2 regions of the Pseudomonas sp. S2_A05 genome follow, and region 2 is predicted to be linked to the other one. Evidence: riboswitches for the same ligand, from Rfam matches in the RefSeq annotation. Region 2 holds a riboswitch; the other holds the start of a gene.

Region 1 (7,273 bases), 740 kb from region 2:
GGCCGGAGGCGTCGGTGATGGTCCCGGAAATCATGATCGGCAATTCGACGTGCAGCTCTTCGAACACACCTTGCACGGCAAAGATCGCCGCTTTGGCGTTGAGGGTGTCGAAAATGGTTTCGATCAGGATCAGGTCGGCGCCGCCCTCGATCAGGCCTTTGGTGGCTTCGGTGTAGTTTTCCACCAGCTCATCGAAGGTGACGTTGCGGTAGCCGGGGTTGTTGACGTCGGGCGACAGTGAGCAGGTGCGGCTGGTCGGGCCAAGCACGCCGGCCACGAAGCGCGGCTTGGCCGGGTTTTCGGCGGTCTTGGCGTCGGCAATCTTGCGCGCCAGACGTGCGCCTTCTACGTTTAACTCGTACGCCAGCTCTTCCATACCGTAATCGGCCATGGAAATGCGCGTGGCGTTGAAGGTATTGGTTTCGAGAATGTCGGCGCCGGCGTCCAGATAGGCTTTTTCGATACCGCCGATCACGTCCGGACGGGTGATCACCAGCAGGTCGTTGTTGCCCTTGACGTCGCTCGGCCAGTCCGCGAAGCGCTTGCCGCGATAATCCTGTTCTTCGAGCTTGTAGCTCTGGATCATCGTGCCCATCCCGCCGTCGAGAATCAGGATGCGCTCTTTGAGGGCTTGCTTGAGAGCTTGAAGGCGGACGCTGCGATCGGACATGAGGACTACTCGGAAAGACCATTACGAAGGAGCGCGATCATAGCAAACCTGTGCGCTTTTGGAGCATGTGCAGCTTTTGCATGAATATCGCTCATGTTGGTACGAGCGTCATAACGGTAGAATCGCAGCCTTTTTTTATCATCGAGATCAGCAGCATGCCGCACCGCTTCATCAGTTTATGGTTGCTGGTCCTGAGCGGGAGCGTTGCGGCGCAAGATCCCGCCATTTCTTCTTCCATCTCCTACAGCCGGGACATCCAACCGATCTTCACCGAGAAGTGCGTAGCCTGCCATGCGTGCTATGACTCGGCCTGTCAGCTCAATCTCGGCAGTGGCGAAGGCGCCGCCCGTGGCGCGAGCAAGATGCCGGTATATGACGGCGAACGCACCCAGGCTGCACCGACCACGCGCTTGTTTTACGACGCCTTCGGCAAGCGCGCCTGGCAGCAGAAAGACTTCTATTCGGTACTCGATGCCCAGGGCAGTCAGGCCGCGCTGATGGCGCGGATGCTTGAACTCGGCCACAAGACGCCGCTGACGCCGAACGCCAAACTGCCAGAAGAGATCGTTCTTGGGCTCAATCGCAACAATCTATGCGCAATGCCTGCGGAGTTCGACGGATATGCCGGCGCGCACCCGAAAGAGGGTATGCCGCTGGCCGTCACCGGTCTGACCGACCAGCAATACCAGACCTTGCAGCGCTGGCTGGCGTCTGGCGCGCCGATTGATGAGCAGAGCCTGGCGCCGACTGCCAAAGAGGCCATGCAGATCCTGCAAGTGGGAGAACCTGCTCAATGCTCCCGGTGCTCGGCAAAGTCTGGTCGGGCGCTGGCTGTTCGAGCACTGGTATCTGGCGCACATCTATTTCAAGGACGGTGAGCCGGGGCATTATTTCCAGTGGGTGCGTTCGCGCACGCCGAGCGGCCAGCCGATTGATCTGATCGCCACTCGCCGCCCCAACGACGACCCGGGCACGCAGGTGTATTACCGCATGTGGCCGGTGCAAGGGGTGATCGTGCACAAGACGCACATCACTTATCCGCTGAGCGCGGCGAAAATGGCCCGGATCAAAAGCCTGTTCTACAGCGGCAACTGGCAGGTCAACGCGCTGCCGGGTTACGGCCCGCAAAGCCGTGCCAATCCGTTTGCCACTTTCGAAGCGATTCCGGCGCAGGCGCGCTATCAGTTCATGCTCGATAACGCCGAATACTTCGTCCGCACCTTCATTCGCGGCCCGGTGTGCCGTGGGCAGATCGCGACCGACGTGATCCGCGACAACTTCTGGGCGCTGTTCCAGGCGCCGGAACATGATCTCTATATCACCGACCCGAACTACCGCGGCCAGGCCACGCCGCTGCTGGCGATGCCGGGGCAGAACGACGATGTCGGCAGCGTGCTGAGTCTGTGGCGCAACTATCGCGACAAGCGCAACGAATACGAGGCACTGCGCCGTGACAGCTATGCCGATCTGCCGGCGCCGAGCTGGTCGACGCTGTGGGCCGGCAACGACAACGCCTTGCTGAGCATTTTCCGCCATTTCGACAGCGCTTCGGTGACCAAGGGGCTTATCGGTGAGGTGCCGCAAACCATGTGGCTGTTCGACTATCCGCTGCTGGAGCGCACTTATTACCAGCTCGCGGTCAATTTCGACGTGTTCGGCAACGTTTCCCATCAGGCGCAGACCCGTCTGTATTTCGATCTGATCCGTAACGGCGCGGAGCAGAACTTCCTGCGCCTGATGCCCGCCGACTCGCGCGAGGACTACCTCAACGATTGGTACCAGGACGGCGGCCAGTTCAAGATGTGGCTCGATTACGAGGCCATCGATGACGACAAACCGACCGCGCTGAAACTCGACGAAAAAGACCCGAAACATGATTTCGCCATGCAGTTGCTGGCGCGCTACGGTGATCTGAACGCGCGGCCAGACCCGATCAATCGCTGCGACGGCGCTTATTGCTCGCGACCGAATATCGATCCGGCGTTGCAGGATGCCGAGCAGGCCCTGAGCCGTCTGGCCTCGCGCCCGGCCGCAGGGTTGAAAGTCATCGACCAGTTGCCCGAAGCGACCTTGCTGCGCGTTGAAACCGCCAGTGGCAAGCGCGAGGTCTACAGCGTGCTGCGCAACCGCGCCCACAGCAACGTGGCGTTTTTGCTCGGTGAGTCGCTGCGCTATCAGCCGGGGCTCGACACGTTGACTGTCTATCCGGGCGTACTCACCAGTTACCCGAATTTCATGTTCAACGTCCCGGCCGAGCAGGTGCCGGCGTTTGTCGATGCGATGGAGAATGCCAGGGATGCCAATCGGTTCGAAAAGATCGTCGAGCGCTGGGGCATTCGGCGCAGTCATCCGCAGTTCTGGCTGTATTTCCACGATCTGAGCCAGTACATCCATGAAACCGACCCGGTGGAAGAGGGCGTGCTGGATATGAACCGGTACGAGAATCTTTGAGTATTCGCAGGCGTGTGCCCGGGATTCTTTCCCGACAAAAATACTAGGACTTTGTCAGCCGCGCCGATTGGCGTAAACTGCGCCCACGCCTGCGAGGAGTTTTTATGACCGCTATTACCATTACCGACGCCGCCCATGATTACCTGGCTGATCTGCTCTCCAAGCAGAACACCCCGGGCATCGGCATCCGCGTTTTCATTACCCAGCCTGGTACCCAGTACGCCGAAACCTGCATTGCCTACTGCAAGCCGGGCGAAGAGAAGCCTGAAGACACCGCGCTGGGGCTGAAAAGCTTCACCGCCTACATCGATTCCTTCAGCGAAGCGTTTCTTGATGACGCGGTCGTTGATTACGCCACCGACCGCATGGGCGGCCAGCTGACCATCAAGGCGCCAAACGCCAAGGTGCCGATGGTCAACGCCGACAGCCCGGTCAACGAGCGCATCAACTATTACCTGCAAACCGAGATCAACCCGGGGCTGGCCAGTCACGGCGGTCAGGTCAGCCTGATCGATGTTGTCGAGGACGGCATTGCCGTGTTGCAGTTCGGCGGCGGTTGCCAGGGCTGCGGCCAGGCTGACGTAACCTTGAAAGAAGGCATTGAGCGCACCTTGCTCGAGCGCATTCCGGAGCTCAAGGGCGTTCGCGACGTGACCGACCACACGCAGAAAGAAAACGCCTACTACTAAGGTGTTCGCTGCGATCATGAAAAACGGCGCCCCGTGAGCGCCGTTTTTTTATGGGCAACTTTTGCCGCCCCATTCGCGAGCGGGCTCGCTGCCACATTGAAATGCAATGACCTGTGGGAGCGGGCCTGCTCGCGAAGGCGTCTTCAAGGCCGATAAAGATGCGCATGCCCGGCGCGATACAGCGAAGACTCGCTGAACACCTCGCTGCCCAGCACCCGCCCGACCAGAATCAGCGCCGTACGCCGAAAGCTTTTGGCCTCGACCTTTGCGGCAATGTCCGCCAATGTACCTACCACCCAGTCCTGATCCGGCCATGTCGCGCGGTGAATAATGGCAATCGGGCAGTCCGCGCCGTAATGCGGCAGCAGTTCAACCAGTATCTTTTCCAGATGATTGACCCCCAGATGAATGGCCATGGTCGCGCCGTGCTGCGCCAGGCTCGCCAGTTCTTCGCCGGCGGGCATCGCGGTCTTGTCGGCGTAACGGGTCAGGATCACGCTTTGCGAAATGTCCGGCAGGGTCAACTCGGCGCCCAGCAGCGCTGCGCATGCCGCCGTCGCGGTTACGCCCGGAATGATCTCGAAAGGAATGTTCAGCTCACGCAAGTAGCGGATCTGCTCACCAATCGCGCCGTACAGACTTGGGTCTCCGGAATGCACACGGGCCACATCCTGGCCTTGGGCATGGGCAGTCCTGATCAGATCGATGATCTGTTCCAGATGCAGTTCAGCGCTATTGGCCACGATTTCGGCCTGATGACCTTCCAGCACCGCTGCGGGTACCAGCGAGCCGGCATAAATGATCACCGGGCAGCTGCGAATCAGCCGTTGGCCTTTGACGGTGATGAGTTCCGGGTCGCCGGGGCCGGCGCCGATGAAGTAGACGGTCATCGTTGAATCCTTGTGAAGAGGCGCAGGCACACTGCAGATGAAGCGTGCTCATGATCGATGGCGGGGATTATCGGGATTTTATGCAGCGCCGGCCAATGCCAGCGTGGCCTGCGCATATTTCTGCCGGTGGATCAGCAGTTTCGCCGGCGCCTGAATCAGTTGCTCGGCGAGCGCCAGCGCGGCGCTTTCCGCCACGCCGTAGCAGCCGGTGCGCTCAAAGGCGATCTGCGATTGATGGCTGAGGCGCTGCTGATAGGGCGCCAGTTCGGCACTGTTGAAATACTGCAGCGGCAGGTTCAATTGTGTGGCCAGTTCCAGCAACCCCGGTTCGTCGCGCTTGAGGTCGATACTCGCCAAAGCCTTGACCGCTCGCAGCTCGATGCGGTGCGCCTGCAACGCTTGATCGAGTAACGCACGCAACGTACTGGCCGGGCAGCCCCGCTGGCAGCCGAGGCCGACCACGAGGGTCGGCGCTGCGCGGTCATCGGTCATGCCTGATATGGGCCTGCGCTTTTGCGGCGGAACAACCATGCACTGATCAGGCCCAAGGCCAGCCAGAACGCGACGTTGGTCAGCTGCGAAGCGATTTTGAACTGGGTTTCCAGTGCCTCTGGAGCGAGCATCGAATGCACCTGCGGTTGCGGCGCGCCGATCACATGCGGCACGGCGAGAATCGCCACACCGAGAAGCTTCATCAGCCAGTGACGACTGAAGGCAATCAGTGCCAGACCGACGGCGGTCGAAGCGGCAGTGCCGATCCACCAGATCTGCCGCGAGGCCAGATCGGCGGCGGCTGTGCCCGGCAACTCAGGTGGCAGGCCCAGGGTCGGCGCGAGAACGAACGTGGCATAACCGGCCAGACCCCAGAGCAGCCCTTGCGAGGTCTTGGTCGGCGCGCGCAGGGTATAAAGACCGGCGAGCATCAGGGCGAAACCCACCGCTACCACCAGATTACCGCCAGTGGTCGAGACCACACGCTGCCAGCCGTCTTCCGGCTCCCAGGCTTCGCCATCATGGCTGTGGGCGGCGGTGCCGGCGGCGTGTTCGTGGACTTGCGCGACCGGTTCGGATTTCTCGAAAGTTTCGGCCTGCTGAATCAACGGTGATACCCAGAAACTCTGCAGCAGGGTCAGCAGCAGGGCGGCCAGCAAGCCGGTGAAGCCTGCGGTTTGCGCGATACGCTTGATCATTTCGGCAGGCCTCAGTGGCACGGGAACGCGGCGCTGTGGCGGGTATCGTGGGCGGCGTTGTGCACCGCTTCGATGTGCGAGAAACCGGCGAACCAGACCAGGCTGGCACCGAGGATCGAGGCGAAGAGGGCGGCGGCGACGCGTTGGCCGAGTGTGGTGCTGCTGGAGATGTGGTCAGTGTGGCTGACGGTGTTACTGATGATCGACATAGCGCTTCCCTCTGAAATGTCAGCGGGTAAACAGAGCGCATGAAAATCCCTGCGGGCCGGGCACGCAGGGATTTCGAACAGCGCCCGCCCACCGCGGGTTTGTTTGTGTTCAGCGGCGCTTGCGCGCGCTGGGTGTTGCGGGCCGGTCTCCGGGCTCGCGAGGGGTTGGCTGGTCGCCGACCTGCAAGCATCACCTTCCCATGCCGGGGCACAGTGGATCTGACGCTTCGCTCGCTTACCGTTGCGGGGGCAGCACCGGACTGACATGGCTTTGAGTAAAGCACATGATTCACCGGTTTCCCGTTTCACCCTGTGAAGGGCACCCGTAACAAGGTGTGCAGGAGAACATGGGTTTGGGTTTTTAGTCAATTTCCGGGGGCGGATCCGTTGCTGCGGGGGGGGGGCTTTTTTTCGGGTGTTTTTGTGTGTATATCCGTTGCTGCGGGTGTTGCTGATTACGGTTTCGCCCTTACGGCGAGGCACTTTTTCCAAACGCCGAAAAAGTACCCAAAAAGGCTTGCTCCTACGTTCGGCCCTCGCAGGCTCGGGTTCCTTCGCTCCGGGACTGATCCGGGCGCAGCGGCTCCGGTTTGCTTCGCTGCACCTACACTCGCTGTGTACGACTGCGTCGTACGGTCGCTGCGCTCCCACGCCCGGATCAATCCCTCCACTCAGCCTTCCGACGTCGCCGGTGGATCAAGATCAAGAGCACTCGAGCTTGCGCTCATTGTTGAGTGGGGCGGCTTCGCCGCGGGCAGCTGCGCTGCTTTGCGTTTGCTTTGTAGGCGAGCCTGCTCGCGAAGGCGGCCTGACAGCCGACCTGTTCTTGAGGTGGTACGCGATCCAACTGTAGGAGCTGCCGAAGGCTGCGATCTTTTGCTTTTGCCTTTGCCTTTGCTTTTGCTCTGGCTTTTGATCTTTTGCCCCTTCGGCAGGCTTCGTTACGGGATCGATCCGGGGGTGGGAGCGCAGCGACCGTACGACGCAGTCGTACACAGCGGAAGGAGGTGCAGCGAAGCAAACCGTAGCCGCTGCGCCCGGATCGGTCCCGTAACGAAGGTACCCCGAGCCCCAGCGAGCGGGCCGTACGCCGGGGCAAAGCCTTTGGTTCCTTTTTGGCGTTTGAAAAAGGGACTCGCTGTAAGAGCGAAACCATAAGAAGCCGTTACCGCAG
Region 2 (7,273 bases):
ACTCGCTGAAGCTGTTCGATCAGTCGATTGAAGACGCGGCGGTAATCTGCGGTGCCTCGCGCTTGCAAGCGGTGTTCAAGGTGACGTTCCCGGCGATTCGTCCGGGGATGGTCGCCGGCGCCCTCTTCGCCTTCCTCGTTTCCTGGGACGAAGTGGTGCTCAGCGTGATGATGGCAAGCCCGACTCTGCAAACCCTTCCCGTGAAAATGTGGACCACTTTGCGCCAGGACCTGACCCCGGTGATCGCCGTCGCTTCGACGCTGCTGATCGGCCTGTCGGTATTGGTCATGGTGATCGCCGCCGCCCTGCGCCGGCGCAACGAAATCAGCGCCTGAGCGCCCAGGAGTACGACATGAGTGCCGTGATCAAAGACGCATCCCAGCAGAACGACAAACCCCTGGTCAGCCTGCGCAACCTGAACAAGCACTACGGCGATTTCGCTGCCGTCGACAATATCTCGCTGGACATCAAGGACGGTGAATTCCTCACCTTCCTCGGCTCCAGCGGCTCGGGCAAAAGCACCACGCTGTCGATGCTCGCCGGTTTTGAAACACCGAGCAGCGGCGAGATCCTCGTCAACGGCCAGTCGCTGGTCAACGTGCCGCCGCACAAGCGCGACATCGGCATGGTCTTTCAGCGTTACTCGCTGTTCCCGCATCTGTCGGTACGCGACAACATCGCCTTCCCTCTGACCATTCGCAAACTGGCTGCGGCCGAGCGCGAAAAGCGCGTCGATGCGATGTTGAAGCTGGTGCAACTCGAACAGTTCGCCCATCGCCGCCCTTCGCAACTGTCCGGTGGCCAGCAACAACGGGTTGCCATCGCCCGGGCGCTGGTTTACGAGCCGCGCATTCTGCTGATGGATGAACCGTTGGGCGCGCTGGACAAGAAGCTGCGCGAGGACTTGCAGGATGAACTGCGCCAACTGCACCGACGCCTGGGTATCACCATCGTGTACGTGACCCACGACCAGGAAGAAGCCATGCGTCTGTCGCAACGCATCGCGATTTTCAGCCACGGCAAGATTGTCGGGCTGGGCAGTGGTTATGACCTTTATCAGAATCCGCCGAATGCATTTGTCGCGTCGTTCCTGGGTAATTCGAACTTCCTCAAGCTCAAGGCGCAAGGCAATGCAGCGGCGAGTTTCGAGGGCCAGTCGTTGTCGATTCGGCTGACGTCCGGGTTGCACACTGATCAGGATGTGCTGCTGATGGTGCGTCCGGAAAAGGCCTTGGCGCTGAGCACGCAGCAGGCGCTGGATGAGCCGCTGGCAGCGGGCTGGAATGAGGTGTCGGCGAACGTTGTGGAGGTGCTGTTTCTCGGTGAAAGCCAGACCTGCAGCGTGGTGACTGCGGGCGGGACGTCGATGACGGTGAAAGCGCTATCGGCAGCGGGCATGCCGCTCAAGGCCGGCGATCCGGTACGGGTGCGCTGGGCGACGGCGGATGCTTGTGTTTATACCGAGTGGACCGAGAGCGACTTGAACAAGGCTGCCGGTGCTCACTGATTGCGCTGAGTCAGTTGGATCTACCCCCTCACCCCAGCCCTCTCCCCCACGGGGGGCGAGGGGGAAAGGGAGCCGATCTTAATGCTGTTCAAAATGTAAGTTCGACTCGGTATCGCACGTCGGCGTATCTCGCACAACACCTCGGTCAGTCCCCTCTCCCATTGGGAGAGGGCTAGGGTGAGGGCAAGCAGGCGACACGGTATTAGCCAATGGCCCGGTACCCTTCAATCTCATCCGGCCAAGCCGTCAGCACTTCAAACCCGGTCTCCGTCACCGCGACCATATGCTCCCACTGCGCCGACAAGGAGCCATCCTTGGTCAATACGGTCCAGCCATCCGGCATGTTCTTCACATGGCGTTTGCCGGCATTGAGCATCGGTTCCACGGTGAAAATCATCCCGGCCTTAAGCTTCAGCCCTTGATTGGGAAAGCCGTAATGCAGGATTTGCGGTTCGTCGTGATAGACCTTGCCGATGCCATGGCCGCAGTACTCGCGCACCACGCTGAAGCCCTCCGCCTCCGCCAGGCGCTGGATCGCATGACCGATATCGCCCAGCGTTGCGCCCGGCTTCACTGCACGGATGCCTGCGCACATGGCTTCGTAGGTGGTCTTGATCAGGTGCTGCGCTTCACGAGTCGCCTCGCCCACCACATACATGCGACTGGTATCGCCGAACCAGCCGTCCTTGATCACCGCGATGTCGAGGTTGACGATGTCGCCGTCTTTCAATGGCGTACCCGATGGAATCCCGTGGCACACCACATCGTTGACCGACGCGCAGACGGTTTTCGGGAAGCCGTGATAACCGACATTGGCTGGCACCGCCTTCTGCACATTGACGATGTAATCGTTGCACAGTCGATCCAGCTCATCGGTGGTCACGCCAGCCTTCACATGCGGCACCAGCATTGCCAGCACTTCAGCGGCGAGTTTGCCGGCAGCGCGGGATTTTTCGATGTCGGCCGGGGTGTTGATCTTGATCTGGTTTCTCATGCGCTGACGGCTTCCTGAGTCAGTTGTTGCAGATCCAGCCCACCATTCTGTTCGGCGCGGATCAGCAGGCGGCAAATGGCGCTGTGGTCGAGATTGGGATGCAGCTCGGCGAGCATGCCGATGCGCATCCAGTGCTCGGCCTGCGCGTTGATCGAGCGGCTGAGGGCGTTGCTGGAGATGCGCAGATTCTCGTGCATGTCCTCTGAAATCTTTACGATGCCCATATATGAATCCTATACGATGTGTATATGGATCGTATATTAGCCAGGACATATGACAGATTGCAATGCCAACGGCAAAATCGACGCTGTGGCAGATTCGCCTCCCCCTCCACCGTGCAAATCGACTACCATGCCGCCGCCGGTTTCCACACGGAATTAATAGGGAATCCGAAATGCTTGCACAGCATCAATCGGAACTGCCCCCGCAACTGTAGGTGCCGAGCCTGCTCCTTGACTGCCACTGGGTGAATCCCGGGAAGGCCGGAGCATGGCAATGACGCATCAGTCAGGAGACCTGCCGGCACAGTGACTGACCAACCGGCGGGGTGTCCGGGAAGGACATCGTGCCGTGCGCATTTCCCCGTGCCGGCCTTGCGCAGTTTCCACGACCGCGCCCGAGGTGTGTTTCCAACCGTACCCGCCCGCTCCCGTACGGTTCCCTTGGAGACTGCCCCATGCTGCTGCCCCGCGTTGCCACCCTGCTCACCACTCTGAGTCTTTGCCCCCTGGCGCAAGCGGCGCCGACTGCGTATCCGCTGACCGTCGAAAACTGTGGCAGCAGCCTGACCTTTCAGCACGCGCCTGCGCGCACGGTGACCATCGGCCAGGCCGGCACGGAAATGCTCTATGCCTTGGGTCTGGGCGACAAAGTCGTTGGCACTTCGCTGTGGTTCAACGACGTGCTGGGCACATACAAAGCGCAGAACGACAGGATCGAGCGCCTTGCCGACAACGAGCCGAGTTTCGAAGCGGTGATCGCCAAACGCCCGGAGCTGGTTGCCGTCGAGCTGGAATGGATGGTCGGCCCGCAAGGCGCGGTAGGCACCCGCGAGCAGTTTCATGAACTGAAGATTCCGACCTATCTGCTGCCCTCCGATTGCGAAGCCAAGGACAACCTCGTCGGTTCGGACGGCACGCGGCTGGCGCCGTTTCGCATCGACAGCATCTACAAAAGCGTGAGCCAACTGGCGGCGATTTTCGACGTGCAGGCGCGTGGCGAACAGCTCAATGAGCAGCTCAAAGCCAGCCTCGCGCAATCGATCGCCACCGCGAAAAACCAGCAGCGCAAAGACGTCAGCGCTCTGGTGTGGTTCTCCAGCGCCGAGATGGACATCGAGCCGTTCGTGGCCGGGCACAAAGGCGTTCCCGATTTCATGCTCAGCACCCTCGGCGTGCGCAACGTCGTCGAGTCCGATGAAGAATGGCCAACCGTCGGCTGGGAAACCATCGCCAAGGCCAACCCGACGTTTCTGGTGATCGCGCGCATGGATCGTCGGCGTTTCCCGGCGGACGATTATCAAAAGAAACTCGCCTTCCTGCGCAGTGATCCGGTGACGCGCAACATGGATGCGGTCAAGCACAACCGCATCATCATCCTTGACGCCATGGCCATGCAGGCCAGCCTGCGCACCTTCGACGGCCTCGAACAACTGGCCAGCGCCATCAACGGCTACGACCTGTCGCCATGAGCAGACGCCTGATCCGTTTGCTGCTGGTGCTGTTGACGCTGTCGGTCGCGCTGATCGGCGGCGTGGCCATTGGCGAGACTTCGATCGAGCCGAGCGTGGTGTTGCAGGTGCTGGCCAACAAGCTGTGGGGCGCCGGTTATGTGCTCGACCCGATCGACGAAGGCATTGTCTGGAACTATCGCCTGACCCGCGCGCTGGTCGCGGCGGCCTGCGGCGCCGGTCTGGCGACCTGTGGCGTAATCCTGCAGTCGCTGCTGCGCAATCCGTTGGCCGATCCGTATCTGCTGGGAATTTCTGCTGGCGCCTCGACCGGCGCGGTGATGGTCGCCCTGCTCGGCGTCGGTGCCGGGGCGATTTCATTGTCGGTCGGTGCTTTTGCCGGCGCGGTGACCGCTTTCGTGATGGTGATCCTGTTGGCACGGGTCAGCGGCTCGGCCAGCGGCACCGGGCAGATCATTCTTGCCGGGATTGCCGGCTCGCAGCTGTTCAACGCCCTCACCGCTTTCCTGATCACCCGCTCGGCCAGCTCGGAACAGGCGCGCGGAATCATGTTCTGGCTGTTGGGCAATCTCGGCGGCGTGCGCTGGCCGTCGGTGTGGCTGGCGGTGCCGGTGGCTGTGTTGGGGTTGGTTGTTTGTCTGTGGCATCGCCGGGCGCTGGATGCGTTCACCTTTGGTGCGGACTCGGCGGCGTCTCTCGGCATTCCAGTGCGACGTGTGCAGATTCTGTTGATTGGCTGCGCCGCGCTGGTGACGGCGGTGATGGTGTCGATTGTCGGCTCGATCGGCTTTGTCGGTCTGGTGATTCCCCATGCCGCGCGGTTGTTGCTCGGCACCGGTCATGCCCGTCTGCTGCCTGCCAGTGCGTTGGGCGGCGCAGTGTTTCTGATCGCCGCCGATGTGCTGTCACGCACCCTGATCAAGGGTCAGGTGATCCCGGTCGGCGTGATCACCGCACTGGTCGGCGCACCGGTGTTCGCGCTGATTCTGGTGGGCCGGAGATCGGCGCGATGAACACGGTTTTGAGTTGTGCTGATGTGGGCTTCAAAGTGCGCGGTGCCGAATTGCTCAACGGTGTCAGCCTCGATGTTCAGCGCGGCGAGACCCTGGGCATTGTCGGGCCGAACGGGTCGGGGAAATCCACTCTGCTGAAACTGCTCGCTGGCCTGCGCGAACCGAGCGCAGGTCAGGTGCAGCTCGACGGTCGGACGCTGGGCAAGATGTCGCGGCGCACTATCGCGCAGACGCTCGCGGTGGTTGAGCAACAGGCCGATACCGACGATGGCATTCGCGTGTTCGACGCGGTGGCGCTGGGGCGGACGCCGTGGTTGTCGGCGCTGCAACCGTGGTCGCCGGCCGATGACGCCATCGTCGAGCAAGCGCTGATTGACGTCGACGCCGTGCACCTGCGCAACCGCCTCTGGCGCAGCCTCTCCGGCGGGGAACGCCAGCGCGTGCACATCGCCCGCGCACTGGCGCAGCGCCCACAGATCCTGCTGCTCGACGAGCCGGCCAACCACCTCGACATCCAGCATCAGTTGAGCATTCTGCACGTGGTGCGCGCACTGCCGGTGACTACGCTGATCGCCCTGCACGATCTCAATCAGGCGCTCAAGTGCGATCGCCTGGCGGTGCTGGAGCGCGGGCGTCTGGTGGCACTGGGCGAGCCGCTGCACGTGCTGACGCCGGAGCGGTTACAGACGACTTTCGGGGTCAGGGCGCACTATCTGACAGACCCGTTCGATGGTGCGCCGATATTGCGCTTCCTTGCCTGATGCATGGGTGGCTGACACACCGCTTTCGCGAGCAGGCTCGCTCCCACAGGGTTATGTATTCCGGGGCGGTAAAGGGTCAGGCCCACTCTTTGCGCAGTTGCCGCGCGGCGCTGACCATGTGCACCAGCGCCGCTTCGGTCTCTGGCCAGCCTCGGGTCTTCAACCCGCAATCCGGATTGACCCACAGCCGCTCCACCGGAATACGCTGCGCCGCTTTGCGCAGTAAACCGACCATTTCCGTCACATCGGGAATCCGTGGCGAGTGAATGTCGTACACGCCGGGGCCGATGTCGTTCGGGTAGGCAAACGCTTCAAACGCTTCGAGCAGTTCCATGTCCGAACGCGAGGTTTCGATGGTGATGACATCGGCGTCCATCGCCGCGATCGACTCGATCACATCGTTGAACTCGCTGTAGCACATGTGCGTGTGGATCTGCGTTTCGTCGCGCACGCCGGAGGCGCACAGGCGGAATGCTTCGCTCGCCCAGTGCAGATACGCCGGCCACTGCGCCCGGCGTAACGGCAAGCCTTCACGGAACGCCGCTTCGTCGATCTGGACGATTTTGATTCCCGCCGCTTCCAGATCATTCACCTCGTCACGAATGGCCAGCGCCAGTTGTTGAGCCTGCACCTCGCGGCTGACGTCTTCGCGCGGGAACGACCACATCAGCATGGTCAGCGGGCCGGTCAGCATGCCTTTCATGACCTTGTCGGTTAGGCCTTGGGCGTAGCGGATCCACTCGACCGTCATCGCCTGCGGGCGGCTTAGGTCACCGAAAATCACCGCCGGTTTGACGCAGCGCGAACCGTAGCTCTGCACCCAGCCAAAGCGGGTGAAGGCATAGCCGTCGAGCTGTTCGGCGAAGTATTCGACCATGTCGTTGCGCTCGGCCTCCCCGTGCACCAGCACATCCAGGCCGAGGCGTTCTTGAATTTCCACCGCGTGGCGAATCTCCGTGTGCATCGCATCGGTGTAATCGGCCGCGCTGAGCTTGCCTTGCTTGTAGGCCTGACGCGCCAGACGGATCGCCGCCGTTTGCGGAAACGAACCAATGGTGGTGGTCGGGAATAACGGCAGGTCGAGCTTGCCGCGCTGTTTGGCAATACGCTGGGCAAACGGCGATTGGCGTTGCGCATCCTTGGCAGTGATCGCCGCGACCCGCGCTTGTACCGCCGGTTTGTGAATACGCGGCGAGGCAGCGCGGCTGGTCTGCACCGAACGGCTTTGCGCGAGGGCACGCAGTACCTTCGGCGCTTCCGGTTCGCTGACCGCTTGAGCGAGCACGGCGACCTCTTCGCACTTCTGCA

The links. Region 2 has a riboswitch for cobalamin ahead of AB4O12_RS10025 (ABC transporter substrate-binding protein). Riboswitches for the same ligand answer to the same signal wherever they lie in the genome.
Region 1: it holds a riboswitch for cobalamin, as region 2 does, so the genes downstream of both, AB4O12_RS06690 (CbtB domain-containing protein) here and AB4O12_RS10025 (ABC transporter substrate-binding protein) in region 2, are expected to answer to the same signal.

The regions. Positions count from the first base shown of each region.
Region 1 is NZ_CP162775.1:1,458,167-1,465,439, forward strand. It holds gene metH (methionine synthase) at 1-670, opposite strand, end outside; partial or broken gene AB4O12_RS06665 (fatty acid cis/trans isomerase) at 826-3,121, shown strand; gene nfuA (Fe-S biogenesis protein NfuA) at 3,226-3,810, shown strand; gene cobM (precorrin-4 C(11)-methyltransferase) at 3,954-4,700, opposite strand; gene AB4O12_RS06680 (cobalamin biosynthesis protein) at 4,779-5,192, opposite strand; gene AB4O12_RS06685 (CbtA family protein) at 5,189-5,890, opposite strand; gene AB4O12_RS06690 (CbtB domain-containing protein) at 5,902-6,099, opposite strand; cobalamin riboswitch at 6,223-6,441, opposite strand.
Region 2 is NZ_CP162775.1:2,199,110-2,206,382, forward strand. It holds gene AB4O12_RS10005 (ABC transporter permease) at 1-335, shown strand, start outside; gene AB4O12_RS10010 (ABC transporter ATP-binding protein) at 353-1,507, shown strand; gene map (type I methionyl aminopeptidase) at 1,710-2,501, opposite strand; gene AB4O12_RS10020 (ParD-like family protein) at 2,498-2,725, opposite strand; cobalamin riboswitch at 2,846-3,039, shown strand; gene AB4O12_RS10025 (ABC transporter substrate-binding protein) at 3,178-4,191, shown strand; gene AB4O12_RS10030 (FecCD family ABC transporter permease) at 4,188-5,204, shown strand; partial or broken gene AB4O12_RS10035 (ABC transporter ATP-binding protein) at 5,297-5,965, shown strand; gene metE (5-methyltetrahydropteroyltriglutamate--homocysteine S-methyltransferase) at 6,042-7,273, opposite strand, start outside.